DNA from 4 places in the Massilia sp. DWR3-1-1 genome. Region 1 is predicted to be linked to each of the others. Evidence: predicted binding sites of a transcription regulator. Region 1 holds the regulator's gene; each other region holds the start of a gene.
What was found. Region 1 encodes sigma-54, which starts transcription at its own class of promoters, with help from an activator protein. Its sites were predicted from a motif close to TGGCANGNAANCTGCTTT; they were not measured.
Positions count from the first base shown of each region.

Region 2: ACP7EY_RS18615 (PEP-CTERM sorting domain-containing protein) is a predicted target of sigma-54. The motif match lies at 2,401-2,418, and genes of this name have one in related genera.
Region 3: ACP7EY_RS10565 (PEP-CTERM sorting domain-containing protein) is a predicted target of sigma-54. The motif match lies at 6,040-6,057, and genes of this name have one in related genera.
Region 4: ACP7EY_RS12560 (PEP-CTERM sorting domain-containing protein) is a predicted target of sigma-54. The motif match lies at 1,195-1,212, and genes of this name have one in related genera.

Region 1 covers NZ_JAFCXL010000005.1:110,242-117,670, forward strand. Annotated here, with positions in the region: gene ACP7EY_RS07045 (monovalent cation:proton antiporter-2 (CPA2) family protein) at 1-12, opposite strand, end outside; gene ACP7EY_RS07050 (KpsF/GutQ family sugar-phosphate isomerase) at 124-1,122, shown strand; gene ACP7EY_RS07055 (KdsC family phosphatase) at 1,122-1,670, shown strand; gene lptC (LPS export ABC transporter periplasmic protein LptC) at 1,642-2,268, shown strand; gene lptA (lipopolysaccharide transport periplasmic protein LptA) at 2,322-2,924, shown strand; gene lptB (LPS export ABC transporter ATP-binding protein) at 2,924-3,679, shown strand; gene ACP7EY_RS07075 (RNA polymerase factor sigma-54) at 3,694-5,178, shown strand; gene hpf (ribosome hibernation-promoting factor, HPF/YfiA family) at 5,258-5,614, shown strand; gene ACP7EY_RS07085 (enoyl-CoA hydratase/isomerase family protein) at 5,723-6,811, shown strand; gene rapZ (RNase adapter RapZ) at 6,827-7,429, opposite strand, start outside.
Region 2 covers NZ_JAFCXL010000019.1:33,952-41,380, forward strand. Annotated here, with positions in the region: gene ACP7EY_RS18610 (putative bifunctional diguanylate cyclase/phosphodiesterase) at 1-1,719, shown strand, start outside; gene ACP7EY_RS18615 (PEP-CTERM sorting domain-containing protein) at 1,747-2,370, opposite strand; partial or broken gene ACP7EY_RS18620 (hypothetical protein) at 2,525-2,716, shown strand; gene ACP7EY_RS18625 (acyl-CoA dehydrogenase family protein) at 2,894-4,153, opposite strand; gene ACP7EY_RS18630 (phosphotransferase family protein) at 4,191-5,258, opposite strand; gene ACP7EY_RS18635 (histidine phosphatase family protein) at 5,322-6,050, opposite strand; gene ACP7EY_RS18640 (HD-GYP domain-containing protein) at 6,081-6,980, opposite strand; gene ACP7EY_RS18645 (pyridoxal phosphate-dependent aminotransferase) at 6,993-7,429, opposite strand, start outside.
Region 3 covers NZ_JAFCXL010000008.1:130,317-137,745, reverse strand. Annotated here, with positions in the region: gene ACP7EY_RS10590 (PLP-dependent aminotransferase family protein) at 1-1,090, shown strand, start outside; gene ACP7EY_RS10585 (diguanylate cyclase) at 1,236-2,597, shown strand; gene dapC (succinyldiaminopimelate transaminase) at 2,672-3,922, shown strand; gene dapD (2,3,4,5-tetrahydropyridine-2,6-dicarboxylate N-succinyltransferase) at 3,935-4,762, shown strand; gene ACP7EY_RS10570 (PilT/PilU family type 4a pilus ATPase) at 4,774-5,922, shown strand; gene ACP7EY_RS10565 (PEP-CTERM sorting domain-containing protein) at 6,099-6,755, shown strand; gene ACP7EY_RS10560 (ArsC family reductase) at 6,936-7,295, shown strand; gene dapE (succinyl-diaminopimelate desuccinylase) at 7,292-7,429, shown strand, end outside.
Region 4 covers NZ_JAFCXL010000010.1:101,744-109,172, forward strand. Annotated here, with positions in the region: gene ACP7EY_RS12555 (hypothetical protein) at 1-228, shown strand, start outside; gene ACP7EY_RS12560 (PEP-CTERM sorting domain-containing protein) at 602-1,129, opposite strand; gene ACP7EY_RS12565 (c-type cytochrome) at 1,477-1,890, opposite strand; gene ACP7EY_RS12570 (AI-2E family transporter) at 1,887-3,806, opposite strand; gene ACP7EY_RS12575 (hypothetical protein) at 3,857-4,072, shown strand; gene ACP7EY_RS12580 (ABC transporter permease) at 4,041-4,922, opposite strand; gene ACP7EY_RS12585 (ABC transporter ATP-binding protein) at 4,919-5,773, opposite strand; gene ACP7EY_RS12590 (ABC transporter substrate-binding protein) at 5,775-6,770, opposite strand; gene ACP7EY_RS12595 (TauD/TfdA dioxygenase family protein) at 6,802-7,429, opposite strand, start outside.

The DNA of each region.
Region 1 (7,429 bases):
GCCGGACGCCATGCTAAGGCCGCTCCGGGGCAGCGCGATGACGGTGATATAAAATGACTGGCAAGTTTTTTGCTTTCTCAATTCGTTTATACTGGCTGAACGAGTGTAACCCATGAAAAAACAATGTTGAAAGCTTTTGACGAAAACCTGACAAAGCGCTCGATGCAGCTGGCACGCGAGACGCTGGCGATCGAGGCCGACGCCATTCGCGCCGTCTACGAGCGCCTGGCGACGGACGACAGCGTGGGCCACGCCGTCAACCTGCTGCTCGCCTGCAGCGGGCGCGTGGTGGTGTCGGGCATCGGCAAGTCGGGCCACATCGCCCGCAAGATCGCCGCCACGCTGGCCTCGACGGGCACGCCCGCCATGTTCGTCCACCCGGCCGAAGCGGCCCACGGCGACCTCGGCATGGTGACCCCGCAGGACGCCTTCATCGCCATCTCGTATTCGGGCGAATCGGCCGAGCTGATGGCCATCCTGCCCATCGTCAAGCGCATGGGCGCGCCCCTGATTGCCATGACGGGCAAACCCGGCTCCTCGCTGGCCGTGATGGCCGATGTCCACCTCGACGTCTCGGTGGCCAAGGAAGCCTGCCCGATGAACCTGGCCCCCACCGCCAGCACCACCGTCACGCTGGCGCTGGGCGACGCGCTGGCGGTGGCGCTGCTCGACGCGCGCGGCTTTCGCGAAGAAGATTTCGCCCGCTCGCACCCGGGCGGCGCGCTGGGCCGGCGCCTGCTCACCCACGTGCGCGACGTCATGCGCAGCGGCGCCGACGTGCCGGCGGTGGGCGAGGACGCCAGCCTGTCGCAGGCGCTGCTGGAAATCACCCAGAAGGGCATGGGCATGACCGCCATCGTCGACGCCGGCGGCCACCCGGTCGGCGTGTTCACCGACGGCGACCTGCGCCGCCTGATCGAACGGGTCCAGGATTTCACGAAAATCATGATCCGCGACGTCATGCACGCCGACCCGCGCCGCGTGCGCGCCGAGCAGCTCGCCGTCGACGCCGTCGCCATCATGGAACAACACCGCATCAACCAGATGCTGGTGGTCGACGCCGACGACCGCCTGGTTGGCGCCCTGCATATTCACGACCTCACGCGCGCCAAGGTAATCTGATGACCGACCCTGTAACCGACACCATGCTCGATCACGTGCGCCGCGCCGCCGCCGTTCGCCTGCTCATTCTCGACGTCGACGGCGTGCTCACCGACGGCAGCCTGACTTACGGCGCCGACGGCGAAGTGACCAAGACCTTCAATGTGCTCGACGGCCTGGGCATCGAGCTGCTGCAGAAAACCGGCGTCGCCGTGGCCATCATCAGCGCGCGCAAGTCGCCGGTGGTGGTGCGCCGCGCCGCCGACCTGAAAATCGCCCACGTCTACCAGGGCACTCACGACAAGCGCATCGCCTTTGCCGAGGTGCTGGCGCTGACGGGCCTGTCGGCCGCGCAGTGCGGCTACATCGGCGACGACGTCATCGACCTGCCGCTGCTGCGCCAGGTGGGCTTTGCCGTGGCCGTGCCCAGCGGCCACCCGGAAGTGCAGCACCGCGTCCATTACGTCACCCGCGCCAACGGCGGGCGCGGCGCGGTGCGCGAAGTGTGCGACCTGATCATGCGCGCCCAGCACACCATCGATGCGGCGCTGGCGCCGTATTTCGCCTGACATGGCGCCCGCCCAGCACAGACGCACGGCGCACCGCTGGCAGGTCGGCGCCAGCATTGGCGCCGCCGTGCTGGTCGCGCTCGGCAGTTTCTGGCTGGTCCAGGTGATCAACCGGGGCGACTTCGCCAGCAGCGAGGTGTCGAAAAGCGAGCCTGACTACATCGTCGAGAATTTCAGCGTGGTCAAGATGACCGCCGATGGCAAGCCGCGCTACATCGTCGCCGGCGATAAGCTGACCCACCATCCCGACACCGACAGCGCCGACGTGCTGCGCCCGGTCGTGCAAAGCCTGTCGCCGCCGCTGCCGCCGATGACCATGACGAGCGCCACCGGCCGCATCGACCAGGTCAGGAACATCGTCGACATGCAGGGCGACGTCGTGGTCCTGCGTCCCGGCTCGCCGCACGGCCCGCGCCTGCGCCTGAAAACCGAGGCGCTCACCATCCTCACCGACGAAGACAAGCTACGCACCGATCTGGCCGTTGAAATGCTGCAGGATGCCACCGTCATCACCGGTGTCGGCATGCTGGCCGACCGCGCCGCCAGCCAGGTCGACCTGTACCACCGGGTCCACATCGTCTATCCGCCGAAGCGCTGATGATCTCCACCGAGCCGCCGAACCCTTACCGAACTGAAAGCCGAGAACCGACCATGAACATTCGCCTGCTGCTCTGCGCGCTGATCGCCGCCACCACCTTCGCTGCCGGCACGGCCTGCGCCGAACGGGCCGATTCGAGCAAGCCGACCGTCATCGACGCCGATTCGGCCACCGGCAACGACGTCACCCAGACCCGCACCCTGATCGGCAATGTCGTGCTGCAGCGGGGCACCCTGCTGATGAAGGCGGGGCGCGCCGTCGTCAAGAGCGACCCGGAGGGCTATGTCTACGCCACCTTCTATGCCGCCCCGGGCGGCCTGGCCACGTTCCGCCAGAAACGCGACGGCGCTGACGTCTGGGACGAGGGCGAGGCCGAGCGCATCGAGTACGACAACAAGCTTGAAATCGTCAAGATGTTCTCGAAGGCGAAAATCACCACCCTCGAAGGCAAGCGCAAGACCCAGGAAGTGCAGGGCCCGTACCTGTCCTACGACAGCCGCAAGGAAGTCTATTCGGTCGAGAACGACGTCAGCGGCACCAGCAAGGCCGGCTCGGGCCGCGTGCGCATGGTGATCGAGCCGAAGCAGCCGGCGGCAACGCCAGCGCCCGCCGCCGTGGCGCCGTCGACGCCTGTGCCACCGGCGAAAAAGCCATGATGGAAGCGAAATCCTGCGGCAGTACCCTGATCGTGCGCGGCCTGCAAAAAAGCTATGGCAAGCGGCTCGTCGTGCGCGACGTCTCGCTGCAGGTCGAGTGCGGCGAAGTGGTGGGCCTGCTGGGCCCCAACGGCGCCGGCAAGACCACCTCGTTCTACATGATCGTCGGCCTGGTGGCGTCCGACGCCGGCTCGATCGACATCAGCGGCGTCGACATCTCGAGCCTGCCGATCCACCGGCGCGCCATGCTGGGGCTGTCCTACCTGCCGCAGGAAGCGTCGGTATTTCGCAAGCTGACTGTGGAAGAAAACATCCGCGCCGTGCTCGAACTGCAAAAAGTCGACGGCAAGGCGCTGACCAAGGCGCAGATCAACGAGCGCCTCGACAGCCTCCTGGCCGACCTGCAGATCGACAAGCTGCGCGAGAACCAGGCCTTGTCGCTGTCGGGCGGCGAGCGGCGGCGCGTGGAAATCGCCCGCGCGCTGGCCACCAACCCCCGTTTCGTGCTGCTCGACGAACCGTTCGCCGGGGTCGACCCGATCGCCGTCATCGAGATCCAGCGCATCGTGCGCTTTTTGAAGGAGCGTGGCATCGGCGTGCTCATTACCGACCACAATGTGCGCGAAACGCTGGGCATCTGCGACCGCGCTTACATCATCAATCAGGGCGCCGTGCTGGCCTCCGGGCGCCCCGATGACATCATCGCCGACGAGTCGGTGCGGCGGGTCTATCTGGGCGAACACTTCCGCATGTAGGCCACTGACGAACCATGAAACAGTCCCTCCAACTACGCACGTCGCAGCACCTGGCGCTCACGCCGCAGCTGCAGCAGTCGATCCGCCTGCTGCAGTTGTCGACGCTCGAACTGCACCAGGAGCTCGAGCATCTGCTGTCCGACAATCCCCTGCTCGAGCGTCTCGACGACCCGCTCGACAACTCGGTACGCCTGCTGGCCGATGGCGCCGTCGGCGCCAGCGGCAACGCCGAAGCGCCGGAAGTGTCGAACCAGGATGCGCCGCCCAGCGCCGACGCGCCGGCGGCCGACAGCGGCGAGAACGTCGACATGGGCGGCGAGAGCGCCCAGGACACCAGCGGCGACGGCGAGGACTGGAGCGAAGCGTCGCGCAACAAGTCGCCCGACGACGAGGATTCGCGCCCGCAGATCGAGGCGACGGCCACCAGCCTGCGCGAGCACCTGTGTGAGCAGATGCGCCTGGCCATGCTCGAAGTGCGCGACCGCGCGCTGGTCGAACTGATGATCGACGCGCTCGACGACAATGGCTACCTGACCGAATCGCTCGACGACATCCTCGAGCGCATGCCGGCCGAACTCGAGATCGATCCGGACGAGCTGAAAACCGCCTTGTCGCTGCTGCAAAGTTTTGACCCGCCCGGCGTGGGCGCGCGCAACGCCGCCGAGTGCCTGGCGATCCAGATCCGGCGCATGGCGGGCGTGCCGCTGGTGACGCGCCGCATGGCCCTCGACATCGTCTGCAATCACCTGACCTGGTTCGCCCAGCGCGAATTTAACAAACTCAAAAAAGCCCTCGACTGCGATGACGAGGACCTGCGCGAAGCGCAAGCGGTAATCCGCCAGTGCAATCCGCACCCGGGCGCCGGCTTCGGCGCCGGCGCCTCCGACTACGTGGTGCCCGACGTCATCGTCAAGAAGGGCCGCGGCGGCTGGACCGTGAGCCTGAACAACGACGTCATGCCGCGCCTGCGCGTGAACAGCATGTACGCCAACCTGCTCAAGCAGGGCAAGGGCGAGAGCCAGATGGGCGCGCAGCTGCAGGAAGCGAAGTGGCTGATCAAAAATATGCGCCAGCGCTTCGACACAATTTTGCGCGTGGCCGAGGCCATCGTCGAGCGCCAGAGAAATTTCTTCTCGCACGGCGCAGTTGCCATGCGGCCACTTGTGCTGCGTGAAATTGCTGATACACTGGGCCTACACGAGAGCACTATCTCTCGGGTAACCACTCAAAAATACATGCTGACCCCGCATGGAATGTTTGAGTTGAAATATTTCTTTGGCAGCCACGTAGCGACCGACGCCGGCGGCGAAGCATCGTCGACAGCGATCCGGGCACTGATCGTGCAATTGACAGGAGCGGAAGACCCGAAGAACCCACTTTCAGACAGCAAGATCGCAGATATGCTGGGGGAACAGGGGATGGTCATTGCGCGCCGCACGGTGGCCAAATACCGTGAAGCGCTCAAGATTCCACCTGTCGCTCTCCGCAAGAATCTGTAGATCGTTTTTTCAGTGTTCCTCTACGTCCCGCTTTATGCGGCATGCATGAACAGGAAGCGACATCATCTAAGGAGTGTGTATGAATCTCACAATCAGCGGACATCATCTTGAAGTGACCCCAGCCATCCGTGACTACGTACAGAGCAAACTGGAACGCGTGCGGCGCCATTTTGACCAAGTGATCGACATTGCTGTCATTCTCACCGTCGATAATCTGACTGAAAAAGAAAAACGGCAGAAAGCCGAAATCAACCTCCGATTGCCGGGCAAGACCATCAACGTCAACGCCCTGTCGCACGACCTGTATGCCGCCGTCGACTGTCTCATCGACAAGCTCGACCGCCAGGTCATGAAATACAAATCCCAGATCCAGGACCACGACCACCAGGCCATCAAGCACCTGTCCGAGCAAGAACTCCCGGCCGCTGCCGCTTAAGGCCGACCAATTCGGATGAGGGCGCCGTCAAGGCGCCCTTGTCATTGGGGCGGCCGCTTGTGCGCGGGGCGACTGCTAAAATAGGCGTTTTATTCCAGTCCCCACGCCATGACCGACTTCGTCAAGACCCGCATCGCTGTGCGCACCGGCATCATCACGCTGGACCGCCCGCGCACCCTCAATTCGCTCTCGCTGGACATGATCCGCGCGCTCACCGATGCGCTGCTGGCCTGGCAGGACGACGCCGCGATCGACGCCGTGGTCCTGCGCAGCAGCACCGACAAGGCCTTGTGCGCGGGCGGCGACATCCGGTATTTTTACGATGTCGGCACCTTGCCCACCACGGGCGGCAGCGCGTCGCTGGAAGATTTTTTTACCGAGGAATACCGCCTCAACCACCTGATCCACTTTTACCCGAAAACCTATATCGCCCTGATGGACGGCGTCGTCATGGGCGGTGGCCTGGGCGTGTCGGAAGCGCACCGCGAGCGGGGCCTGCGGGTGGTCACCGACGGCAGCAAGTTGGCCATGCCTGAAGTAAACATCGGCCTGTTTCCCGACGTGGGCGGCAGTTATTTTCTCAGCCATGCGCCCGGCAGACTGGGCTACTACCTGGCTTTGACGGGCTTGACGGTGCGCGCCGCCGACGCCTTGTATTGCGGCCTGGCCGACACCTTCGTCACCCAGGCCACCATGCCGGCGCTGCTCGAACTGATTGAGCGCACGCCGGGCGCGCAATTGCGCGAGGCCGTCGCCGCCTTCGCCGCGCCGCTGCGCAGCACCGCCGGCGTCGCCCCGCTGGCAGACCAGCGCGCCGCCATCGACCGCCATTTCAGCTTGCCCACGATCGAAGCGATCATGGCCTCGCTGGAGAAGGATGACAGTGAGCCCATGCAAAAAGCCCTGGCCGCCATGCGCAAGCGCTCGCCGCTGCTGCTGAAAGTGACGCTGGAATTGTTAAATCGGGGAGCCACACTGGACCTCGCCGACTGCCTGCGCATGGAGCGCATCCTGGTGCGGCGTAATTTCGAGCATGGCGAAGTGCTCGAGGGCATCCGCGCGCTGGTGATCGACAAGGACAATGCGCCCCGCTGGAATCCGCCCACCCTCGACGCCGTCAGCGATGCCATGGTCGCGCAGTTTTTCGCCTCGCCGTGGCCGGCGCGCGCCCATCCCTTGCGCGATCTGGGCGTCTAAATCACCGGGCCTGCGCTACGCCTGCTCGCGGTGGCGCAGCACCACCCGTTCGGTGGGGCCGAAATACGCCGCCAGGCGCTCGGCCATGTACACCGAGCGGTGCTGGCCACCCGTGCAGCCCAGCGCCACCGTCAGGTAGCTGCGGTTGTCCGTCTTGAACGAGGGCAGCCATTTTTCGATGAACGCGCGGATGTCTTCCAACAGCTCGCTGGCGGCCGGCTGGGCATCGAGAAAGGCGATCACGGGGGCGTCCATGCCTGTCAAGGGACGCAGGGTAATGTCGTAATACGGGTTCGGCAGGGCGCGCACGTCGAACACGAAGTCGGCGTCGAGCGGCACGCCCAGCTTGAAGGCGAAGGACTCGAAAAACAGCGTCAGCGGCGCCCGTTCGAGGGCCACCAGCTCCTTGATCCAGGCGCGCAGTTTATTGGCCGACAAGTCCGAGGTGTCGATGACCAGTCCCAGTTGTTCGATGGCGGACAGGCGCTCGCGCTCTTCGGTGATGCATTCGATCAGGGTGCGCCGCGACGCCGGATTTTCCTGGGGGCGCAACTGGTGCGACAGCGGATGGCTGCGCCGCGTTTCCGAAAACCGCGCCACCAGCGAATGGGTATTCGA
Region 2 (7,429 bases), on a different contig from region 1:
GACACCCTGATTATCCGTGCCCGCAACCTGATCCAGCGCAGCGAGGAGCGTGACAAGCTGCGCCTGGCCGGTCATGTCTTCGATTTCAGCGGCGAAGCCATCATGGTGACGGACGCAAATAACGACATCGTCGACGTGAATGCTGCCTTCATCAAGCTGACCGGCTACAGCAAGGCGGAAGTGCTGGGCAGGAATCCCCGGCTGCTGGCATCGAGTCGCAATACCAGGGAGCATTTCCGCCTGATGTGGGACACCATCAATGCGGACGGTTACTGGCAGGGCGAGCTGTGGCAGACCCGGAAGGATGGCAGCGTCCATCCGAAGTTCATGACCGTCTCCGTGGTGCGCGACCGCAATGGCGAGATCGAGTATTTTTTGACCAATTCGGTCGACATCAGCGAGTACAAGGAGTCGGAGCGGCGCATCGCCCACCTGGCCCACCACGATGTGCTCACGGGCCTGCCGAACCGGCTGCACCTGCAGATCTACCTCGACCAGTCGATCCTGATTGCCCGCCGCATGGGCGAGCAGCTGGCGGTGATGTTTCTCGACCTGGACCGCTTCAAGAACGTCAACGACACCCTCGGCCACCCGGTCGGCGACGAGCTGCTCATCGAGGTGGCCGCGCGGCTGAAATCGTGCATCCGCGACTACGACGTGGTGGCGCGGCTGGGCGGCGATGAGTTCGTGGTGATCCTGCGCGGCGCCGAGATCCTGTCGGACGCGATCGCGGTGGCGAAAAAGCTCAACCACCGCCTCAGCCAGCCCTTCGTGATCGGCGCGCACACGCTGCGCTTGTCGGCCAGCATCGGTATCGCGCTGTACCCGGACAATGCGCTGACCATCGACGATTTGATGAAAAACGCCGACACCTCGATGTATTTCGCCAAATCCGATGGCGGCAATGCCTTCCGCTTCTTTTCGCCGGCGATGGACCTGGGCGCCCATGAAAAGCTGAAGATGGAAAGCCAGCTCTACGAGGCGATCGAGCGCCACGAATTCGAATTGCATTACCAGTTGCAGGTCGACCAGCACGGCCGGCCGCGCGGCGCCGAAGCGCTGATCCGCTGGCACCATCCGGAGGACGGCATGGTCGGCCCGGACCAGTTCATCCCCCTGGCCGAAGAATCGGGCTTGATCCTGCCGATCGGCCACTGGGTGCTCGAGCAGGCTTGCGCGCGCATCCGGGCGTGGCAGGGCGACGCCCGCACATGCACGCTGGTGCTGGCGGTCAACGTCAGTGCGCGCCAGTTCCGCCAGCCCGACTTCGCCCTGCAGGTGCGCGCCGCAGTGCAGCGCCACGGCATCGATCCGGCGCTGCTCAAGCTGGAAATTACCGAGAGCCTGTTGCTGAAGAAAGTCGACGAAGTCGTCGCCATCATTGCCGAGATCAAGGCGCTGGGGGTGGGTTTCTCGCTCGACGATTTCGGTGCCGGCTATTCCTGCCTGCAATACCTGAAGCGCCTGCCGCTCGACCAGATCAAGATCGACCGCTCGTTCGTGCGCGACCTGGCCACCAACGACAGCGACAAGGCGATCGTGCGCACCATCATCGCGATGGCGGCCAACATGAAGATGGCGGTGATCGCCGAAGGGGTCGAGACGGAAGAACAGCGCCGCATCCTGCTGGCCATCGGCTGCAGCGACTTCCAAGGGTACCTGTTCGGCTGCCCGCTGCCCGTCGCCGCGTTCGAGGCGGCGCTGGCCATGGCGCCCTGAAGCGCCTGCAGCACCGTCTGTTTTCGATCAAACTGCAATCATGTCTGCGCGCTTGCCTTCGCTGGAAGCGCGGCGACGCCAGATCGCCAGCGCCGCCAGGCCCAGGCCGAACAGCACGGGGGTTGCCGGCTCGGGAAGATCGTTACTGGTATCGTGGAGCGACCACACGGCATAGGTCGTGGCTGAATAAGTGCTCAAATCAATCGACTTGGTCCAATTGGACAGCGCATGCACCGTGTCGGTCGCGGTGCCGGAATTATTGCGGAAATAGCTAACGTCAAAGCCATCCACTACAGAGGACGTTGTGATAAAGGTCGTAAAAATATCGCAGTAAGAAGTACTGGTGCAGCCATTCGTCAACGCGCTTGTGCTGTCATACGCGCCCGTGAATACCTGCAGCGACAAGGCATCCGATGCCGCCACCCCAAAGGTGCTGGTGGCCCACGGGGTGCCGGCAAAGCCGGTGGGGAACAGCGAGTTGAACGAGCCATCCTTGAACAGGACGTCATACGATACATTGTTGACCAGTACATTGGTGGCGCCCATGAGCTTGCCGTTTTGGACTGTTAACACAGGCGTTGCGGATGCGCAGGTCACGGTGGCGAGGGACAGTGCGGCAACGGCGCAAGTGTGTTTCAAGAAAGTGATCATCGTATTACTCCCATTGTGTAGAACGGTATAAGAGCAATTTCCATGCCTAAAATAATTTCTCATTAGAATCAAATGCTTGCCTTGGAAAACATTAATTTCCGAATTTCAATGTAAAGAATTCCGACAGGAAATAATTGGCGTCCCGCCTGCGCCGGAGCACCTGGAGAGCCTCAACGATGTCCTCGGCGGCCTCACCGGCATCCGTGTGGGCGAGACTGTACCCGAGGGCGTGTTTGACGCGGCCGACGAAGTGGCGCGGGTCGACCCGCCCGCTGACGAACTGCTGGCGCGCCTGAAAAGCGGGCGCGTCTACCGCGCCGGGCAGTCGATCAACGCCAACGGGAACACCCGCAGTGCGCGGCGCCGCCACCGTGCACGCTCAAGCTGGCGGGCAAACTGGGCACCAATACCGCCGTGCTGGCCGGCGCCGACAACTATACATGGCGCCCCCTCTACCTGCTCACGGAGACGGCAGTGGGCTGGCGGCTGGCGGCGGGGGCCGCATGAACACCAGCGGACGCGCTTAACTGCGGGTGACGGGCAGGCTCAGGTCCTCGCCCAGCGCGGTCCACTTGGCCAGTTCGAGCCTGGCGATGGCGTTGCGGTGCACCTCGTCGGGGCCGTCGGCCAGCCGCAAGGTGCGGTTGCCGGCCCACTGCGAGGCCAGCGGAAAGTCGTCCGAGACGCCGGCCGCGCCGTGCGCCTGGATCGCCATGTCCAGCACTTCCTGCGCCACGTTGGGCGCGAGCACCTTGATCATGGCGATTTCCGCCTGCGCGTGCTTGTTGCCGACCGTGTCCATCAGCGAGGCCGTTTTTAGCGTCAACAGGCGCGCCGTGTCGATCTTGATGCGGCAGTCGGCGATGCGCTCGCGCCAGACCCCTTGCTCCGACACCTTCTTGCCGAAGGCGACGCGCGTATTGAGGCGCTTGCACATCAGCTCGAGGGCCCGTTCGGCCACGCCGAGGGCGCGCATGCAGTGGTGGATGCGGCCCGGTCCCAGCCGGCCCTGGGCGATTTCAAAGCCCCGTCCTTCGCCCAGCAGCAGGTTGGCGGCGGGCACGCGCACGTTCTCGAACAGGATTTCGCAATGGCCGTGGGGGGCGTCGTCGTAGCCGAACACGGGCAGCGGACGCACCACCGTGATGCCGGGGGTGTCGGCCGGCACCAGGATCATCGATTGCTGCTGGTGGCGGGCGGCGCCGGGATCGGTCTTGCCCATGACGATGTAGATCTTGCAGCGCGGGTCGCCCGCGCCGGAGATCCACCACTTGTGGCCGTTGATCAGGTAGTCGTCGCCGTCGCGCACGATGCGCGTTTCGATATTGGTCGCGTCGGACGAGGCCACGTTCGGCTCCGTCATGGCAAAAGCGGAGCGGATCTCGCCCCGCAGCAGGGGCTCGAGCCAGCGCGTCTTGTGATCTTCGCTGCCGTAGCGCTCGATGGTTTCCATGTTGCCCGTGTCGGGCGCGGCGCAATTGAACACTTCCGGCGCCCACACCACCCGGCCCATGATTTCGCACAGGGGCGCGTAGTCCAGGTTAGACAGGCCCTCGGGCGCGCGCGCCGATTTCGGCAGGAACAGGTTCCACAGGCCCTGCTCGCGCGCCAGCGGTTTGAGGCGCTCGATCAGTTCGGTGGGAATCCAGCGGTTGCCGTGCTCGACGCCATTGCGGTCGACTTCCTGCTTGAACGCTTTTTCATTCGGGTAGATGTGCTCGTCCATGAAGGCGAGCAGGCGGCTGCGCAGTTCCTGGCAGCGGTCGGAGTAGTCGAAGTTCATGGGGTCTCTTGTCGTTATGGGGTGAACGTGGATCGCATCAGGCCATCGCGGCCTGGGCATACTTCCAGCCCAGTTCCGCCATCGGCCGCGCAGCCTTGCCGTTTTGCAGCGCCTGGGCGCTCGAGGCGGTGCCATCGACATAGCGCTTCATGATGCCCTGCATGATGCCGGCCAGCCGGAACATGTTGTAGGCCAGATAAAAATTGAAATCCTCGGGGCGGATCACGGCGCCCGTGCGCGCCTGGTAGGCGGCGATGTAGGCCGCCTGGTCGGGGATGCCGAGGGCAGCCAGGTCCAGCCCGGCGATGCCGCGGAACTGGCCCGGCTCGATGTGCCAGCTCATGCAGTGGTAGGAAAAATCGGCCAGCGGGTGGCCCAGGGTCGACAGCTCCCAGTCCAGCACGGCGAGGATGCGCGGCTCGGTGGGGTGGAAGATCATGTTGTCGAGGCGGAAGTCGCCGTGCACGATGGACGTCGCCTCGCCCTCGGGGATGTGGTGGGGCAGCCAGGCGATCAGCTGGTCCATCGCCTCGATGCTCTCGGTGGCCGAGGCCTGGTACTGGCGCGTCCAGCGTTCGATCTGGCGGCCAAAATAATTGCCCGGCTTGCCGTAGTCGGCCAGCCCGATCGCCGCGTAGTCGATATTGTGCAGTTGGGCGATGACGCGGTTGGTCTCGTCGTAGATGGCGGCGCGCTCGGCCGGCAGCATGCCCGGCAGCGACTGGTCCCACAGCACCCGTCCCTCGATGAATTCCATCAGGAAGAAAGCGCGGCCGATCACCGCCTCATCGAGGCACAGCAGCAACTGCCGGGGCGCCGGGAAGCCGGCCCGCTGCAGCGCGTCCATCACCTTGAATTCGCGGTCGATCGCGTGCGCCGACGGCAGCAGCTTGGCAGCGGGCCCCGGCTTGGTGCGCAGCACGAAGGACTGGCCGCCCGCCTTGAGCTTGAAGGTGGGATTGGACTGGCCCCCCTTGAACTGCTCGACCTCGATGGGGCCGGCGGGAAACTCGGGCAACTTGGCGCGCAGGTAGGCGCCGAGGGCGTCCAGGTCGAAGCGCTGGCGTTCGCCAACGGCTTTCGTGCCGATCATTTCTTCAAACATCGTCTCTCCCGCATGGGTGTCGTGGTGGTCTATTCTAGCGCATGAAAATGCACGACCGTACTATTATCTTTGCCGTGATGTTTGATATTGCCTGAACAGCTCTTCCATGGTGGTGGCGCGCGCCGCCACTTGCAGGGGCTGGGGCGGGGTGTAATTGACGAAGCGCACCACCCAGTCGTGCTCGGCGCTGCCCACGTCGAGGGCATTGATGCAGCCGGCCGTTTGCGCCAGGTTGCCCAGGAACAGGCGCTGGCCGGTCAGGGCCAGCGACAGGATGGCGACATTGACGCCGCCGTGCAGCACCAGCAGGGCGGTGTCCCAACTGCTGTCGGCGCGCAGGCGGGCAATCGCCGGGTGCACGCGGTCCATCAGTTCGCCCGCCGACTCGCCGCCGAGGAAGCGTTTATGGGGATCGACGACGCCCTCGAAGACGCCGGTGAAGGCGTCCTTCAGGTCGGCGTCGGCGATGCGCGAGAGGCGCCCGCCGCGGATTTCCTCGAGCTGGGGCCAGGTCTCGATGGCGATGTCCTGGCCGCTGGCGGCCAGCACGCGCCGGGCCGTCTCGACGGTGCGCGGCAGGCCCGAGACGATGACCTTGTCGAAGCGCACATTGTCGCTGGCAAAGGCGCTGCCGGCGGCGCTGGCCTGGGTGCGGCCCAGTTCGTTCAGGGGCACGCTCTCGGGTAGCACGGGCTTGCCGTTGGCATCGAAATAAGTCACGCTGCCATGGCGCATCAGGAAGACGCGGCGGCGCGGGGCGGGGGAGTGGGGGGCAGGGTGGGCGCTTGTCATTGCAATATAGTACACGCCAGCGCGCCGGCTTTACAGGGCGGCCAGCGCGCCCCACACGGCCGCCATGGAAAAGCGCAGGCGCGCCTGGTCCTCGTGCAGCGCGCCGGCGATGGCGGGCGCGCGCACGAACTGGTCGGCCGCGCCGCCGTCGGCCGTGCGCAGCAGCCTGACCAGCGGCCCGTCGGCGCCGACATCGACCACCACGCCGAGGGCGCCATCGTCCAGGCGCACCAGCGCGCCCGGCGGATAGGGTCCCAGCAGGCTGACGAAGCCCTGCACCAGCCGCGCCTGGGCCGGGTTGTTGGCGATGAGCAGCTCGAGCGCGGCCGGCGTGAGCAGTGAGCGGCGGTAATTGCGCGCGCCGATGCAGGCGCAGTAACGGTCGGCCATGCCCACCAGCAGGGCGTTGACGGCGATGTCATCCTGGCGCAGACCCTGCGGGTAGCCGCTGCCGTCGGTTGTTTCATGGTGCTGCAGCACGCAGTCGATCCAGCTGCTGTCGTCGATGCCGGCGCAGCGCAGCAGTTCGGCGCCGTCGGCGGGATGGCGGCGGATGCGTTCGCGCTCGCTGCTGCTCAAGGGGGCCGCGCGCGCATGCAGGCTGTCGATCTCGCCCAGCATGCCCACGTTCATGGTCAGCGCGGCGGCCGTGGCGCTGAGGATGGCCGCCTCCGACTGGTCCAGCTGGCGCGCCACCAGCGAAGCGAGCACGGCACTGTCGATGCAATGGCGAATCGCGTAGCGCCCGCCCACCTGGTTGAGGACGATGGCGGCGATGGCGATGGGGGGCGCGCAGGCGGCCGCCTCGACAACGTCGGTGGTGATCTGGCGCAGGGCCAGTTCGGCGTGGCTGTAGACGGTCAGGCCGCTAAGCAGGCTGTCGAGCGCCATGCTGGCGGTGTTCAGGCGGCGCAGGACGGAGACGGTCATGGTGGCGCTTCCTTACAGGCGGGCCAGTCGGTCGAGCGCCAGGCGCAAGGTGGCGTCCTGCTTGGCAAAGCAGAAGCGCACGATGCCCGATTCGACGCCGTCGCGGTAGAACGCGGCCATGGGAATGGCCGCCACGCGCGCTTCGCTGGTGAGCCAGCGGGCAAATTCGCCTTCGGGCAGGCTGGAGATGGCGTCGTAGCGCACGCACTGAAAATAGGTGCCGTCGGCCGGCAGCAGCGTGAAGCGGCTGCCGGCCAGGCCGGCGCGGAACAGGTCGCGCTTGGCCTGGTAGAACGCCGGCAGTTGCAGGTAGGGCGCCGGGTCGGCCATGTAGGCGGCCAGCGCGTGCTGCATGGGCGTGTTGACGGTAAACACGTTGTACTGGTGGACCTTGCGGAACTCGGCCGTCAGGCTGGCCGGGGCGGCCACGTAGCCCACCTTCCAGCCGG
Region 3 (7,429 bases), on a different contig from region 1:
CGAGATCATCTCGTTCGCCGGCGGCCTGCCCTCGTCGGCCACCTTCCCCGTCGAAGAGATGAAAGCCTCGTTCGACCGCGTGCTCACCACCAGCGGCAAGACGGCGCTGCAGTACGGCCCCACCGACGGCTTCCCGCCCCTGCGCGAATGGATCGCCAATTCGCTCTCGACCAGCGACTGCACGATCGCCCCCGAACAGGTATTGATGACGTCCGGCTCGCAGCAGGCCCTCGACCTGCTCGGTAAAGTGCTGATCGACGAAGGCAGCCGCGTGCTGGTGGAAACCCCCAGCTACCTGGGCGCGCTGCAGGCGTTTTCCGTCTACCGTCCCGAATTTGCCGCCGTCGACACCGACGACGATGGCCTGGTGCCGTCCTCGATCGCCGCCGTCGCCGAAGGCGCGCGCATGCTGTACGCGCTGCCGAACTTCCAGAACCCCACCGGCCGCAGCCTGTCGGTGGCGCGCCGCCAGGAGCTCGTCGAGACCTGCGCCCGCCACAACCTGCCGCTGATCGAGGACGATCCTTACGGCGCCCTGAGCTACAAGGGCGAGCCGTTCCCGAAGATGCTCAATATGCACCCGGACGGCGTCATCTACATGGGCTCGTTCTCGAAGGTGCTCACCCCCGGCATCCGCCTCGGCTATGTGGTGGCGCCGCTGCCGCTGGTGCGCCGCCTCGAACTGGCCAAGCAGGCCGCCGACCTGCACACGGCCCAGCTGACCCAGATGGTGGTGCATGACGTGATCAAGGACGGTTTTCTCGATCGTCACATCCCCACCATCCGCGCCCTCTACGCCAGCCAGTGCCAGGCCATGCTCGACGCCATGGCGACGAGCTTCCCCGCCGGCGTGCACTGGACCAAACCGGAAGGCGGCATGTTCATCTGGGTGACCCTGCCCAAGCACATCGACGCCATGCAACTGCTCGACCAGGCCATCGCCGCCAAGGTCGCCTTCGTGCCGGGCGCGCCGTTCTACGCCAACGACCCCGCCAGCAACACCCTGCGCCTGTCGTTTGTAACGGTTACACCGGAGCGTATCCGCGAAGGCATCGCCATCCTGGGCAAGCTGATCGCTGCACTGGTGTAAGGCGCACACGCCACTGCCGCAGGGCTGCGGCGGCGCGGCGCGCCGCCGCAGCTTGTAATCAGTTGCAATATAGCAACGTAAAAAACTAACTAAGCGGCAACATAAATTCCCTTGGGAGATGACATGGGGGTATGATCCTCAAGCCATGCACCCCACCGCCCCCATCGCGAGCGTCCCGCCGCGCCAGCCCGCCATCCTGATCGTCGACGACGCCCCGGATCACCTGGCGGCGTTGCGCGCGATGATGGCCCAGCAGGGTTACCAGACCTTCGTCGCCACCACCGGCCAGCGCGCGCTCACCATTGCCCAGCGCGTCTATCCCGACCTGATCCTGCTCGACGTCATCATGCCCGGCATGGACGGCTTCGAAACCTGCCGCCGCCTCAAGGAGCATCCGAACACCCAGCATATCCCGGTGATTTTCATGAGCGCGCGCGCCGACACCGACGACATCGTCGCCGGTTTCGACAGCGGCGCCGCCGACTTCATCGGCAAGCCGCTGCGGATGGGCGAAGTGGTGGCGCGCGTGCGCGCCCAGCTGCATGTACGTGGCAACAACCAGGTCCACAAGGAACAGGCCGACCGCCTGCGCACCATCGTCAACTCGATGGACGAAGGGCTGCTGGTGATCGAGTCGGGCGGGCGCATCCAGTATGCCAACCCGGCCGCCGAGCGCCACCTGGGCTTCGGGCCGAACGAACTGGCCGGCTCGCTGCTGCACGAACTGCTGGGCGCGCCCCTGGCCGCCGACTACCTGGGCTACTTCGCCGCCTGCGAGGCCGACCCGGGCCGCGCCATCCAGGCCAGCCCGCGCGAAGTGATGGTGCGCCTGCGCGACGGCGCCCTGCGCGCGATGGATTTTTCCGTCACGCCGATGAACGCCGTCGAGCAGCTCTACGTGGGGCTGCTGCATGACATCACCCGCCACAAGCAGTCGGAAACGGCGCTGCAGCAGGCCGCCATGATCGACCAGCTGACCCAGATCGCCAACCGGCGCCGCTTCGACAACTTCCTCGACCAGGAATGGCACCGCGCCATGCGCAGCGGGCAGGAACTGTCGCTGGTGGTGCTCGACGTCGACCATTTCAAGCTCTACAACGACACCCTCGGCCACGCCGCCGGCGACGCCTGCCTGCAGCAGGTGGCCGCCGCCCTGCAGTCGCGGGCGCTGCGCGCGACCGACCTGGCGGCCCGCTACGGCGGCGAAGAGTTCGTGCTGCTGTTTGCCGACACGCCCCTCGAGAGCGCCCTGATGCTGGCCGAGTCGATCCGCGCCGCCATCGAGGCGCTGGCGCTGCCCCACCCCCGTTCCCCGACCAGCGCCTCGCTGACGGTGAGCGTGGGGGTGGCCAGCGTGACGCCCACCCAGTACGACCGCATCGACGAATTTTTCGTCGCCGCCGACCGCATGATGTATGCGGCCAAGGAGGCCGGCCGCAACCGCGTGATGGCGACCACCCGCGACGGGCTGTTGTGGGAGTCGGCCAGCACCCATGTGATGATGTAGGATGGCGGGGCGGTCCGCGACGCTGGCGCGCCGGCGCGTTTATAATCACGCTTCACTTCCCGCCTGGTACCGCCGTGAACCCTCATCTCGACCTGCTGCACCCCTACCCGTTTGAAAAGCTGCGCCAGCTGTTTGCCGGCGTCACGCCGAACCCGGCGTTTGCCCCCATCAGCCTGGGCATCGGCGAACCGAAGCACCCCACCCCGGCCTTCATCGAGCGCGCGCTGATCCACAATGTGCAGGGCCTGGCCAACTACCCCAGCACGCTGGGCGGCGAGCCCCTGCGCGCGGCCATCGCCCACTGGCTCGAACGGCGCTACGGCGTGCCGCCGCTCGACGCGGCCAGCCAGGTGCTGCCCGTGAACGGCTCGCGCGAGGCCCTGTTCGGCATCGCCCATTGCGTGATCGACCCCAGTGCCGCCAGCAGCGCCGGCAAGCCGCTGGTGGTGTGCCCCAACCCGTTCTACCAGATCTACGAAGGGGCGGCCTACCTGGCCGGCGCCGAGCCGTATTTCGTCAACTCCGAGCCAGCCCGCAATTTCGCCTGCGACTACGCCAGCGTGCCGCCGGCCGTGTGGCAGCGCACCCAGTTGCTGTACCTGTGCAGCCCCGGCAACCCGACCGGCGCCACCGTCTCGCTCGACGACTGGAAGCTGCTGTTCGAACTGGCCGACCGCCACGATTTCCTGATCGCCGCCGACGAGTGCTACTCGGAGATTTACCACACCAGCGACGCGCCGCTGGGCGCGCTGGAGGCGGCCCACCGGCTCGGCCGCGCCGACGGCGCCCATCCGTACCGCCGGCTGGTGGTGTTCTCGAGCCTGTCGAAGCGCTCGAACGTGCCGGGCATGCGCTCGGGCTTTGTCGCCGGCGACGCGGCCGTGCTGAAAAAATTCCTGCTCTACCGTACCTACAGCGGTGGCGCCATGGCGCCGCCCGTGCAGGCGGCCTCGATCGCCGCCTGGAACGACGAAGAGCACGTCCAGGAAAACCGCAACAAGTACCGCGAAAAATTCCACCTGGTCACGCCGCTGCTGCGCCAGGTGCTCGACGTCGAACTGCCCGATGCCGGCTTCTACCTGTGGGCCGACGTGCGCCGCAGCGGCCTGTCCGACACCGAGTTTGCCCGCCGCCTGTACGCCGACTACAATGTGACGGTGCTGCCCGGCAGCTACCTGGCGCGCGACGCCCACGGCGTCAATCCCGGCCAGGGCCGCGTGCGCATGGCGCTGGTGGCCGAAGTCGACGAAGGCCTCGAAGCGGCCCAGCGTATCGTTTTGTTCTGCAACTCCCTCCCCTCGCATTCCACCATCACCACTTCTTGAACGACGACGACCATGACCCAACAACTGCAAACCCTCATCGACACCGCCTGGGAACAGCGCGCCGACATCAATCCCGCCAACGGCAGCGCTGAACTGCGCGAAGCGGTCGGCCACGTCATCGCCGGCCTGGACGACGGCAGCATGCGCGTGGCGCAAAAAGACAGCGGCGACTGGGTGGTCAACCAGTGGATCAAGAAAGCGGTCCTGCTCTCGTTCCGCCTCGAGAACAACGCCGTGATGGCCGGCGACGGCACCATGCAGTTCTACGACAAGGTTCCCACCAAGTTCGCCAGCTACACGGCCGAGGATTTCGCCCGCGGCGGCTTTCGCGTGGTGCCGCCGGCCGTCGCCCGCCGTGGCAGCTTCATCGCCAGGAACGTCGTGCTGATGCCGTCCTACGTCAACATCGGCGCCTACGTCGATGAAGGCGCCATGATCGACACCTGGGCCACGGTCGGTTCGTGCGCGCAGATCGGCAAGAACGTCCACCTGTCGGGCGGCGTCGGCATCGGCGGCGTGCTCGAACCGATGCAGGCCAACCCCACCATCATCGAAGACAACTGCTTCATCGGCGCCCGCTCGGAGATCGTCGAAGGCGTCATCGTCGAAGAAAATTCCGTCATTTCGATGGGCGTCTACATCGGCCAGTCGACCAAGATCTACGACCGCGCCACCGGCGAAGTGACGTATGGCCGGGTGCCGGCCGGTTCCGTCGTGGTGTCGGGCAACCTGCCGTCGAGCGATGGCAGCTACAGCCTGTACTGCGCCGTCATCGTCAAGCGGGTCGACGCCAAGACGCGCGCCAAGACGGGCATCAACGAACTGCTGCGCGGCATCTAAGGAGACCCCTCATGGCGATGGACCGCTTGTTCCAGCTGATGAAAGAGAAGAACGCCTCGGACATGTTCTTCGCCGTGAACTCTCCCGTGCACATCAAGATCAATGGCAACCTGATTCCCATCAATCAGCAAAAGCTCGAGCCCGACAACGTCATCGCCCTGCTGGCGGAAATCGCCAGCCCCGCGCAGATGGAGGAACTCGAGCGCACCAACGAGCTCAACATGGGGATCTCGGTGCCCCGACTGGGTCGCTTCCGGCTGTCGGCATTCCGCCAGCGGGGCTCGATCTCGGCCGTGTTCCGCTTCGTGCCGGCGAATATTCCGCCCTTGGGCGAACTGGGCCTGCCACCCGTGCTGGCCGAGCTGATCATGGAAAAACGCGGCCTGCTGCTGCTCGTCGGCGCCACCGGCTCGGGCAAGTCGACCACCATCGCCGCCATGCTGGACTACCGCAACGAACTGCGCGCCGGCCACATCCTCACGCTCGAAGACCCCATCGAGTACCTGTTCAAGAACAAGAAATCGCTGGTCAACCAGCGCGAAATCGGCAGCGATGCGGACAGCTTCGCCACCGCCCTGCGCAATTCGATGCGCCAGGCGCCCGATTGCATCCTGATCGGCGAGATCCGCGACAAGGACACCATGGCCGCCGCCCTGGCCTACGCGCAATCGGGCCACCTGGTGCTGGCGACCTTACATGCCAACAACAGCTACAACGCCCTCAACCGCATCATCAGTTTCTATCCCATCGAAAACCGCGCCGCGCTGCTGCAGGATCTGTCGTCGGCCGTCAATGCCATCGTCTCGCAGCGCCTGGTGCGCGCCGCCGCCGGCGGCATGCGCCAGGCCGCCGTCGAAGTGATGGTCAACACCCGCTACATCGCCGACCTGATCGAGAAGGGCGACATCAGCCAGATCAAGGACGCGATGGAAAAAAGCCTGTCGCCCGGCTCGCAAACCTTCGAGGGCGCGCTGCTGCAACTGGTGCACGCGGGCCTGGTGACGCAGGAAGAAGCACTGGCCAACGCCGACTCGGCCACCAACCTGCTCTGGCTGCTCAATAACGGCACCGAGAAGGGACCGAAAATGGCGCCGGAGCCCGATCCCGCCGCGGCGTTCGACCGGGGCCCCTCGTTCACGGAATTTACCTTGAATACCTGAGCTGGCAGGGCCCGCCCTGCCAGGCGCACAAGCATGCGAGCGGCCCACCCGACAATCGCTGTCGATAATCTTTACACGTGGCATGTAATATTTCCATAAGTCATTGATTTTGTTGCTTGGCACATATTATGCTTATGCAATAGAAAGAAATTTTCAATTACTTACCGGGATCTCAGATGAAACAACTCGCCGCTGCCCTGCTCGCCATTTTCGCCATGTCGACCGCTCACGCCAATGTCGTCGTGACCAACACCACCCAGAACAACACGGGCTTTGTCGTGTCGAACACGGACTTGCTGCAAACGCAGCTGGCGACCAAGCTTGCGTCCGGCAATTTTTCCATCGAAGGCAGCAACGGCACGGTCGCATTTAATAACGGTATCTTCGGCGCGCAAGGCAATCCCGGCAGCGGCGAAGCGGCCACCGGCAACGGCAACAGCATCACCTTTTTCCTCAACGGTGCATATAACCTGCGCTCGATCGACTCGTATGCCGGCTGGGATGCTTACCGCGGCGGCCAGAGCTACAATGTGTTCTACGCCACCCTGGCCACCCCTGCCAACTACGTCCTGCTCGCCAGCGTATTTAACGACGCCATTGGCGCGGGGATCGGCAACACCAACACCCGGGCCAACATTGTCAGCGACAGCGGATATCTCGCCAGCAACGTGACGAGCTTGCGCTTTGAATTCAATAACAATCTGACCGAAGGCTACAACGGTTACCGTGAAATCGACGTGCAAGGCAGCGCCGTGCCGGAGCCGGGCAGCATGGCCCTGCTGGGCCTGGGCTTGGCCGGCCTGGCGGCCCTGGGCCGGCGCAAGCAAGGCTGAACCGCATGGTCTTGTAGCAGGACATGAAAAGCCCCGACCGGGGCTTTTTTACCGCCTGGCCGCCGGCGCCCTATGCGGCATGGCTATGGTATCCTGCCCATTTCCCCTGACACACCCGCGACGCCCACGCCAGGACCTCCCGGCGCGCCTGGCGCGCGCACGATCACCTTGAGCGAGCCCATGAGCCTCACCCTGTACGGCATCCCCAATTGCGACACCGTCAAAAAAGCCCGCACCTGGCTGGCCGACAACGGCATTGACTTCACGTTTCACGACTTCAAAAAGCAGCCTCTTGCGCACGACACCGTGGCCGCCTGGCTGACCGACGCGCACTGGGACGTGCTGGTCAACCGCAAGGGCACCACCTGGCGCAAGCTCGACGAGGCGGCCAGGGCCGCTGTCGTCGACGCCGACAGCGCGCTGGCGCTGATGCTGGCGCAGCCGTCCGTCATCAAGCGCCCCGTGCTGGCCGGCGCCGGCCCCCTGCAAGTGGGCTTTTCGGCCGAGCGCTACGGCGCGCTGTTCGCGCCCGGCGCATGAGCGCGTCGGCCACCCTGGCGCTGGCCGTCGAGCTGATCGCCCGCAACTCCGTCACGCCGCAGGACGGCCACTGCCAGCAGCGCCTGATCGAACTGCTCGAGCCGCTCGGCTTCGTCTGCGAAACCATCGCTTCG
Region 4 (7,429 bases), on a different contig from region 1:
GCGCAGGCCCGCGCTGCCATTGACGCCTTGCTGGCAGCGGGCTTTGGCAGTGCCGATATCGTCGCCACTGCTGATCCGGCCGGCTTGGGGACGGCGCCCGCGCGCTTCGTTCTCAGCGTGCTCATCAATAACGCCCGCGATACCCGCCGTGCCGCCGCCATCGTCGGGCGCCACGGCCCCGTCGGCATCGACGCCAGGCTGGGCCGCCGTCTGCTCGGTGGCGCCTGAACGGAACTCGTCCTGCACAAATTTCGGCATTAAATTACAGCAGTTGGTCAGCGCGTGCTCGACCATCAAATGGGGTTTGGCATCGACGGCCGTTTGTACCTTGTCCCCAACGATGCCGCGGCCGCCCGTTATCATGGGGCGGGTATCCGGATCAGCGAACGACATCGGTGTTTCGCCCGTCTCTACAAGCGTCGCTTCATTTTCCGTGCGCGACGCCATCTGCGATTGCAACGCTGCTGTTTCCTCTGCCAGGCGCGCGCCGACACGCCGTCTGCAAAAAAGCCGATGGACGCGATCGCCTCGCCAATGACAAACGGCCCGATCGAACCTGCGACCGGGCCGTCAAGGCGGCCAACGCTGGGCCGCCCTTGCGTCAGGTCGCGCGGCGCCGGCGCAAGGCGCCCAGTCCGAACGCGCCCGCCGCCATCAGCACCAGGCTGCCCGGTTCCGGAACCGCTGCCGCCTGCTCCGTGATGGTGGCCGTCAATCCATTCGCGATCCAGGTGTCGTATCCGTTGTAGACGGCGTAGGCCAGGTTTTTGTAGCCGCTTGAATAAATCACATAAAAATCATCGGAAGTGTAACGGGTGGTGCCGGCGCCGTTCACCAGCGCACCGAAGTAGTAGCCGTCACTGTACGCGCCCCAACCGAGTTCCGCCGTGGTGTAGGCATGGCCGTTGATCGTCAGGTTGACCGCGTCGATCGTCGACACGGGTGCGCCTGCGGAAGCTGCAGTGAACGTGATCGAGCCGGCCAGCGTGTTTTGCGGTGCTGCAATACTCGAGAAGATGCCGGCGCTGAAACTGGGCGCGGAGAAATCGAGCTTGTAGACCGTGGCATGGGCGCTGGCACAAGCGAGCAGGGTGGCCAGGGCTGCAACGAGATGGACGATTTTTTTCATGGTTTTTTTGCTTCGTTATAAGTAGGGGTATCGAAAATTCGCACTAGCGCAACATTAATTACTATAAAGCAATTTCCATGCCAGATTAACGGTGTTTATACGAATCAATGACTTGCGCGCCCGCTGATCGCAAGCGTCAATGCTGCCTGTAAGAAATTCCGACAGATCCACCGATCCCGGCCTGGCGGTGCATCACCCCCGCGGCCGAATCGCTTGCACCGTTGCGTGATCGCTTGCAATGAAGATGCTGTCGCCTTGTTGATGACGAGGCAGCCTGAACGGCGGCGTGCCTGATGACGCGCGCCTGACCTTGACCTGGGGGTGTTGTCAGGTGCTCTTGATGTATCTTATTTTACCGAGCGCAGGTAAGCGATCAGATTGGCGATCTGCCGCTCGTCGCTCAAGCCCCAGAAGCGCATGCTGGTGCCCGGCACCACCTGCTTGGGATCGCGGATGAACGCCGCCAGCTGCGCCTCGGTCCAGACGATGCGCGAGCCTTTCATGGCCGGCGAATAGGCGAAGTCGCGCGTCGAGGCGGCGGGGCGGCCGACGATGCCGGTCAGCTGGGGGCCGAAGGCGGCGCCGGCGGTGCCGCCGATCTGGTGGCACGAGGCGCAGCGGGCGAACACGCGCTGGCCGGCGCCGATGTCGGCGGTGGGCGCGCCAGCGGCCGCCCACGCGGGTGCGCCGCACAGCAGTGCCAGCGCCGCCGCCAGCAGCGGCGCGCCACTGCGCGTGGTGCGCGCGCGGGTCCCGCTCACGCCGCCGCCGCCATCGAGTACGGCGCGACGCCCCGTTTCCTGGCTTTTTCGTCGGGCATGACGAAGGCCAGGCCCTCTTCGAACGAGCGCAGCACCATGTCGACCTGGGCATCGACGACGCCCTGGTGGGCGGTGTCTTCGTCGAATGGCAGGCGGATCGTCGCCAGCAGCGCATGCGGCAGGTTGGCGCGCATTTCGCGGGCGGCCGCCAGCCACTGTTCGAGCGCGTCGCCGGCGGGATAGGCCAGGAAAATTGTCGACACCAGGTCGGGGCGGCGGTTTTCCGGCACGTCGCGCTCGACGGTGGCGGTGACGCTGCGCGCGTCGATGCCCACTTCGCGCAGCGAGCGCACCAGCAGTTCGGTGAGCAGGTCGTCGCGCTCGGAGGGCAGGCCCACGCACAGCACCACCGAATGGGCGGCCACGTCGAGCGAACCCTGCCAGCGGCCCAGCCGCGCTTCGCGCATCTGGCGCAGGTGGGCGCCCACGTTGGCGTCGAGCAGCGACACATCACGCCGGCGCGCGCGCCGGTTGGGCGCGTTGGAAATGGGCGTGAGCGTGGCGGCCACTTCGGCAATCGTCGCGCGCACCTGTTTTTCCTGCGCTTCGTCGGTCTGTCCCAGGTCGTGGTCGCTCACCGCCAGCACCAGGCCGGGCAGCAGGATCTGGTCGCAGTAACGGGCAAAACTGGAGTGGCGCAGGTAGGCGCGGGCGTCGGCGATGATGGCGCGCGTGTCGCCCAGCAGGAAGCGCTGGTAGATGCGCTCGGCCGCGCTCATGCTGGTGGCGTGCCCCAGCAGGGTCGAGAAGGTTTCCAGCGAGCGCACGTGGCGCCCCGCCACCACCAGGCACAGCGTCAGCGGGGTCGACAGCAGCAGGCCGATCGGCCCCCAGATAGCGGCCCAGAACAGCGCCGAAATGATGATCGACAGGGGCGACATGCCGGCGCTGCGCCCGTACACCTTCGGCTCGACCACGTGCGCCACCAGCACCTCGATGATCAGGAACAGGGTCAGGCAGGAAAACGCCAGTTGCCAGCCCGGATCGATGGCGGCGACGAACAAGGTCATGGCGGCGGCGGCGATCATCACGCCCAGGTAGGGCACGAAGCGCAGCATCGCCGCCAGTGCGCCGAACACGGCCGCGTGGGGAATGCCGGCAATCCACAATCCGATACCGAGCACGGTGCCGAAGGTGACGTTGACCACCAGTTGCGAAAAGAAGAAACGGGAGATGCCGGCGGTGGCATCCGACAAGGCCTTGATGGTGCGCCGCCGCTCCGACTGGCCGGCGAACATGACGAGCCGGTCGCGCAGCGAATCGTGTTCGAGCAGGATGAAAATGAGCAGCACCAGCACGATGCCCGCTTCGCCCACCGGTCCCCAGGCGTAGGCGACGACGCGCATGATGGCGTCCTTGGTGGTCACTTTCGGGGCGCGGATTTCCACCGGCAGCGGTTGCGAGGGGTTGACGACCAGTTGTTGTTGCTGTTGCTGCTGCAGGGTGCCCCGTTTCGACGTCAGGCCCGGCACGGCCAGCGGCGCCGGCATCGACGGCGAGACCGAATTGAGTTCCGCTTCCAGGCGGGCGAACGGGCGCTCCGTCACCTCGCGCACTTTTTCAATCTTGGTGCGGATGGCGGCGCGGTACTTCGGCAGGTCGCCCGCCACCGCCGCCAGCTGGAACGCCAGCACGGTGCCGATGGCGGCGATGGTGCTGGCGGCAATCACCACGGCGATCAGGGTCGCCGGCATCTGCCCCAGCCGGGCGCGCCGGCGCAACTGCCGCACCAGCGGGGCGATCATCAGGCTCAGGATCGACGCCAGGGCGATCGGCTGGAGCACGTCGCGGCCAAAATACAGGAGCGCCAGTACACAGGTGGCGGCGACGACGGCGATGGGAGTAAGACGCTTCAAGGGAAACTGACGAGAAAGTGGACGCTCGTAACTTATAGGAAAACGCTGCATTGCGCAAACGAACGGTGCGCAATGGGGCAGGGGTGATGTTGCAGGTGCACATAGTAACCCTGCACGCGCGTGGCAAGCCGTGGGGGCGCACCTTGCAGATCGTGGCGCTGGTGGGGGACGCCGGCGATGCCGGCGGCGTCGGCCGCTTCAGTCAGGCGCGCTGGCCCAACGGCGGCAAGCGCATCAGCGCTGCATGCCCCAGCGGCGGATGCTGATTTTCTCCAGCACCTGGAACACCAGGTGTTCGGCCACCAGGCCCACCAGGATCACGGCGGCCAGGCCGGCGAACACCTTGTCGGTATAGAGCTCGTTGCGGCTCTGAAAAATGTACCAGCCCATGCCACCCTTGCCCGAGGTGGTGCCGAAAATGAGTTCGGCGGCGATCAGGGTGCGCCAGGAAAACGCCCAGCCGATCTTTAGGCCCGACAGGATCGCCGGCAGGGCGGCCGGCACCAGGATGTACACGATCAGGCGCAGGCCCGTCAGGCCGTAATTGCGCCCGGCCAGCGTCAGCGTCTGCGGCACGCCCCGAAAGCCGGCGTAGGTGGCCAGCGCCAGCGGCCAGGTGACCGAGTGCACGAGCACGAAGATCAGGCTGCCCTGGCCCAGGCCGAACCACAGCAGGGCCAGCGGCAGCAGCGCGATCGCCGGCAGCGGGTTGAACATGGCGGTGGCCGTTTCCAGCAGGTCGCGCCCCAGCCTGCTGGCCATCGCCAGCGCGGTGAGCACAAAGGCGCAGGCGATGCCGGCCCCGTAGCCGGTCAGCAGCACGCCCAGCGAGACTTTCAGGTAGCCGCCGATCTCACCGGAGGCCACCCCGGCGGCGAAAGCCTGCGCCGTCTGCACGAAGCCGGGCAGCAGCAGGTCGTTGTTCTGCCAGCGCGCCAGCGCCTCCCACAGGACCGCCAGCAGCACCAGCAGGACGCTTTTGCGCAGCCAGCCGTGCTCGAACAGGGCGGCCACGGTGGCGCGGCGCGGGGCCACGCCACGCGCCGCCGCGCCGTTCCACGGCGCCAGCACGTATTCGATATCCGGCCGTACCGGCGGCTCCCATTGCGCGCTCATGGCACGAGCGCGCGCGCGCCGCTGGTGGTGATGGTGGCGGCGGTGCCGGCGGCCGGTTCGCCCGCCGGCGGTGCGCCGAACAGCAGCCGGTGGATGCGGCTGGCGGCGGCCTGGAACGGCGCGCTGCCGCTGCTGGCCAGGGTGAACTGGCCGCTGCCCAGCTCGGCCCGCACGCGTCCCGGGTGGGGAGAAAGCAGCAAGATGCGCTTGCCCACCACCAGCGCTTCCTCGATCGAGTGGGTGACGAACAGCATGGTGAAGCGGTGTTCTTCCCACAAGGCTTGCAGTTGTTCCTGCATCTGACGGCGCGTCAGGGCGTCGAGCGCGGCGAACGGCTCGTCCATCAGCAGGATGTCGGGCTGCATGGCCAGCGCGCGGGCGATGGCCACGCGCGCTTTCATGCCGCCCGACAGGGTGTGGGGATAGGCGTCGGCGAACGGCGCCAGGCCCACCCGCGCCAGCCAGTCGAGCGCGCGCCGTTCGGCCTGGCGGCGCTCGATGCCCACCGCCAGCATGGGAAACATGACGTTGGCCTTGACGGTTTTCCAGGGCGGCAGCTGATCAAATTCCTGGAACACCACGATGCGGTCGGGCCCCGGCTTGGTGATCGGCCGTCCGCCCAGGGTCAGGCTGCCGGCGCTGGGTGTGATGAAGCCGCCGACCGCCTTGAGCAGGGTCGACTTGCCGCAGCCGGAAGGACCGAGCAGGACGAAGCGCTCGCCGCGGAACAGCGCGAAGCTGACCTGGTGCACGGCGCGCACGCTGGCGCCCCGTTCGCCGCGGTAGTCGATGGTGACGCCATCGGCGCGCAGCAGCGGCTGCGAGACCAGGTGCAGGTCGGCTGTGGCCATCTCAGCTGCCCGTGGCCAGTGCCGGGTGGTCGAAGAAATAATCGCGCCACGAGGCGGGCTTGTTCTTCAGCGCGCCCGAGCGGGCCATGAACTCGGCCAGCCCCAGGGTGTTTTGCGGCGCCACCTTGAAGTCGACTTTCGGATTGGTGATCACCTTGAGCAGCAGGGCGCGGTCGATCTTGCTGGCATTGACGCGCAGGTAGGCGTCGGCCGCCAGCTCCGGCTTGGCCTTGATCAGCGCGGCCGCTTCGGCCAGTGCGGCGACGAACGCGCGGCTGGTTTTCGGATTGTCTTTTAGGTATTTTTCGGTGGCATACAACACCGTCAAGGAGCCGGGGCCGCCCTGCACCTCGTAGGAGTCGAGTATCACGTGGGCCTTCGGATTGCCGGCCAGTTCCTGCTCCTGGTAGGGCGGAGTGGCGAAATGGGCGTTGATTTCCGTGCCGCCGGCGATGATCGCGGCGGTGGCGTCGGGGTGGGGCAGCGACTGGGTGAACGGGTCGAGCCGCCTGGACTGGTCGACGCCCCATTGCTTCGCCGCGGCCATATGCAGGATGCGCGCCTGCACCGACACCTGCGCCGCCGGCAGCGCGATGCGGTCCTTGGCGCCCAGGTCGGCGATGGTCTTGACGGCCGGATTGGTGCTCACCAGCTGGTAGGGGAAATTGCCCAGCGAAGCCACGCCACGCACGTTCTGGCGCCCGCGCGTGCGGTCCCAGATGGTCAGCAGGGGCCCCACGCCGGCGCCGCCGATGTCGATCGAGCCGGCCAGCAGGGCGTCGTTGACGGCGTTGCCGCCCGATAGCTTGATCCAGTCGACGTCGATGTCGATGCCTTCCTTCTTGCCGTGCTTTTCAATGAGCTTCTGGTCCTGGGCGACGTTGAGCATCAGGTAGACGATGCCGTACTGTTCGGCGATACGAATCTTGCCTTCGGCATGGGCGTTGGTGGCCAGCAGCAGGGTGGCGGCGGCGATCGCGGTGAGGCATTTTTTCATGTTGGGGTCGTCAATCAGTGGTGTGGCGTGGTCAGAAAGGCGCGTCGCCCTCGATGGTGGTGCGGTAGAGCATGCGGCGCTGGTCGGCCGGGCAGCCGGCCGCCAGATGGGTGACGCTGCGGTTGTCCCAGAACACCAGGTCGCCCGCCTGCCAGCGGTGGCGATACACCAGGCTGGGGTTGCTGCTGTGATCGAACAGCGCCTGCAGCAGGGCGCGGCTTTCGCTGTCGGGCAGGCCGATGATGCGGGTGGTGAAATGCTCGCTGACGAACAGGGCCGGCTGGCCCGTCTCGGGATGGCGCCGCACCACCGGGTGGATGGCCGGCGTCACCTCGTCGATCTGCGCCTGGGTCAGGTCCGGTCGCCAGGGATTGCGCTTTTGCAGCTCGGCATATTTCGCCAGATAGCTGTGCTCGGCGCGTGCCTCGCTCACCGCCGCCCGCAGGTCGGCCGGCAGGGTGTTCCAGGCCGTGTGCTGGTTGGCGAACAGGGTGTCGCCGCCTTCTTGCGGCAATTCTTGCGCGTGCAGCATGGAGCCCAGGCTGGGAATGGCTTTATAGGACAGGTCGGAGTGCCAGTAGTGGCCGGCGTCGCCCAGGCCTATGGGCTGGCCGTTCTCGCGGATGTTCGAGATGATCAGCACTTCCGGGTCCGAGGCC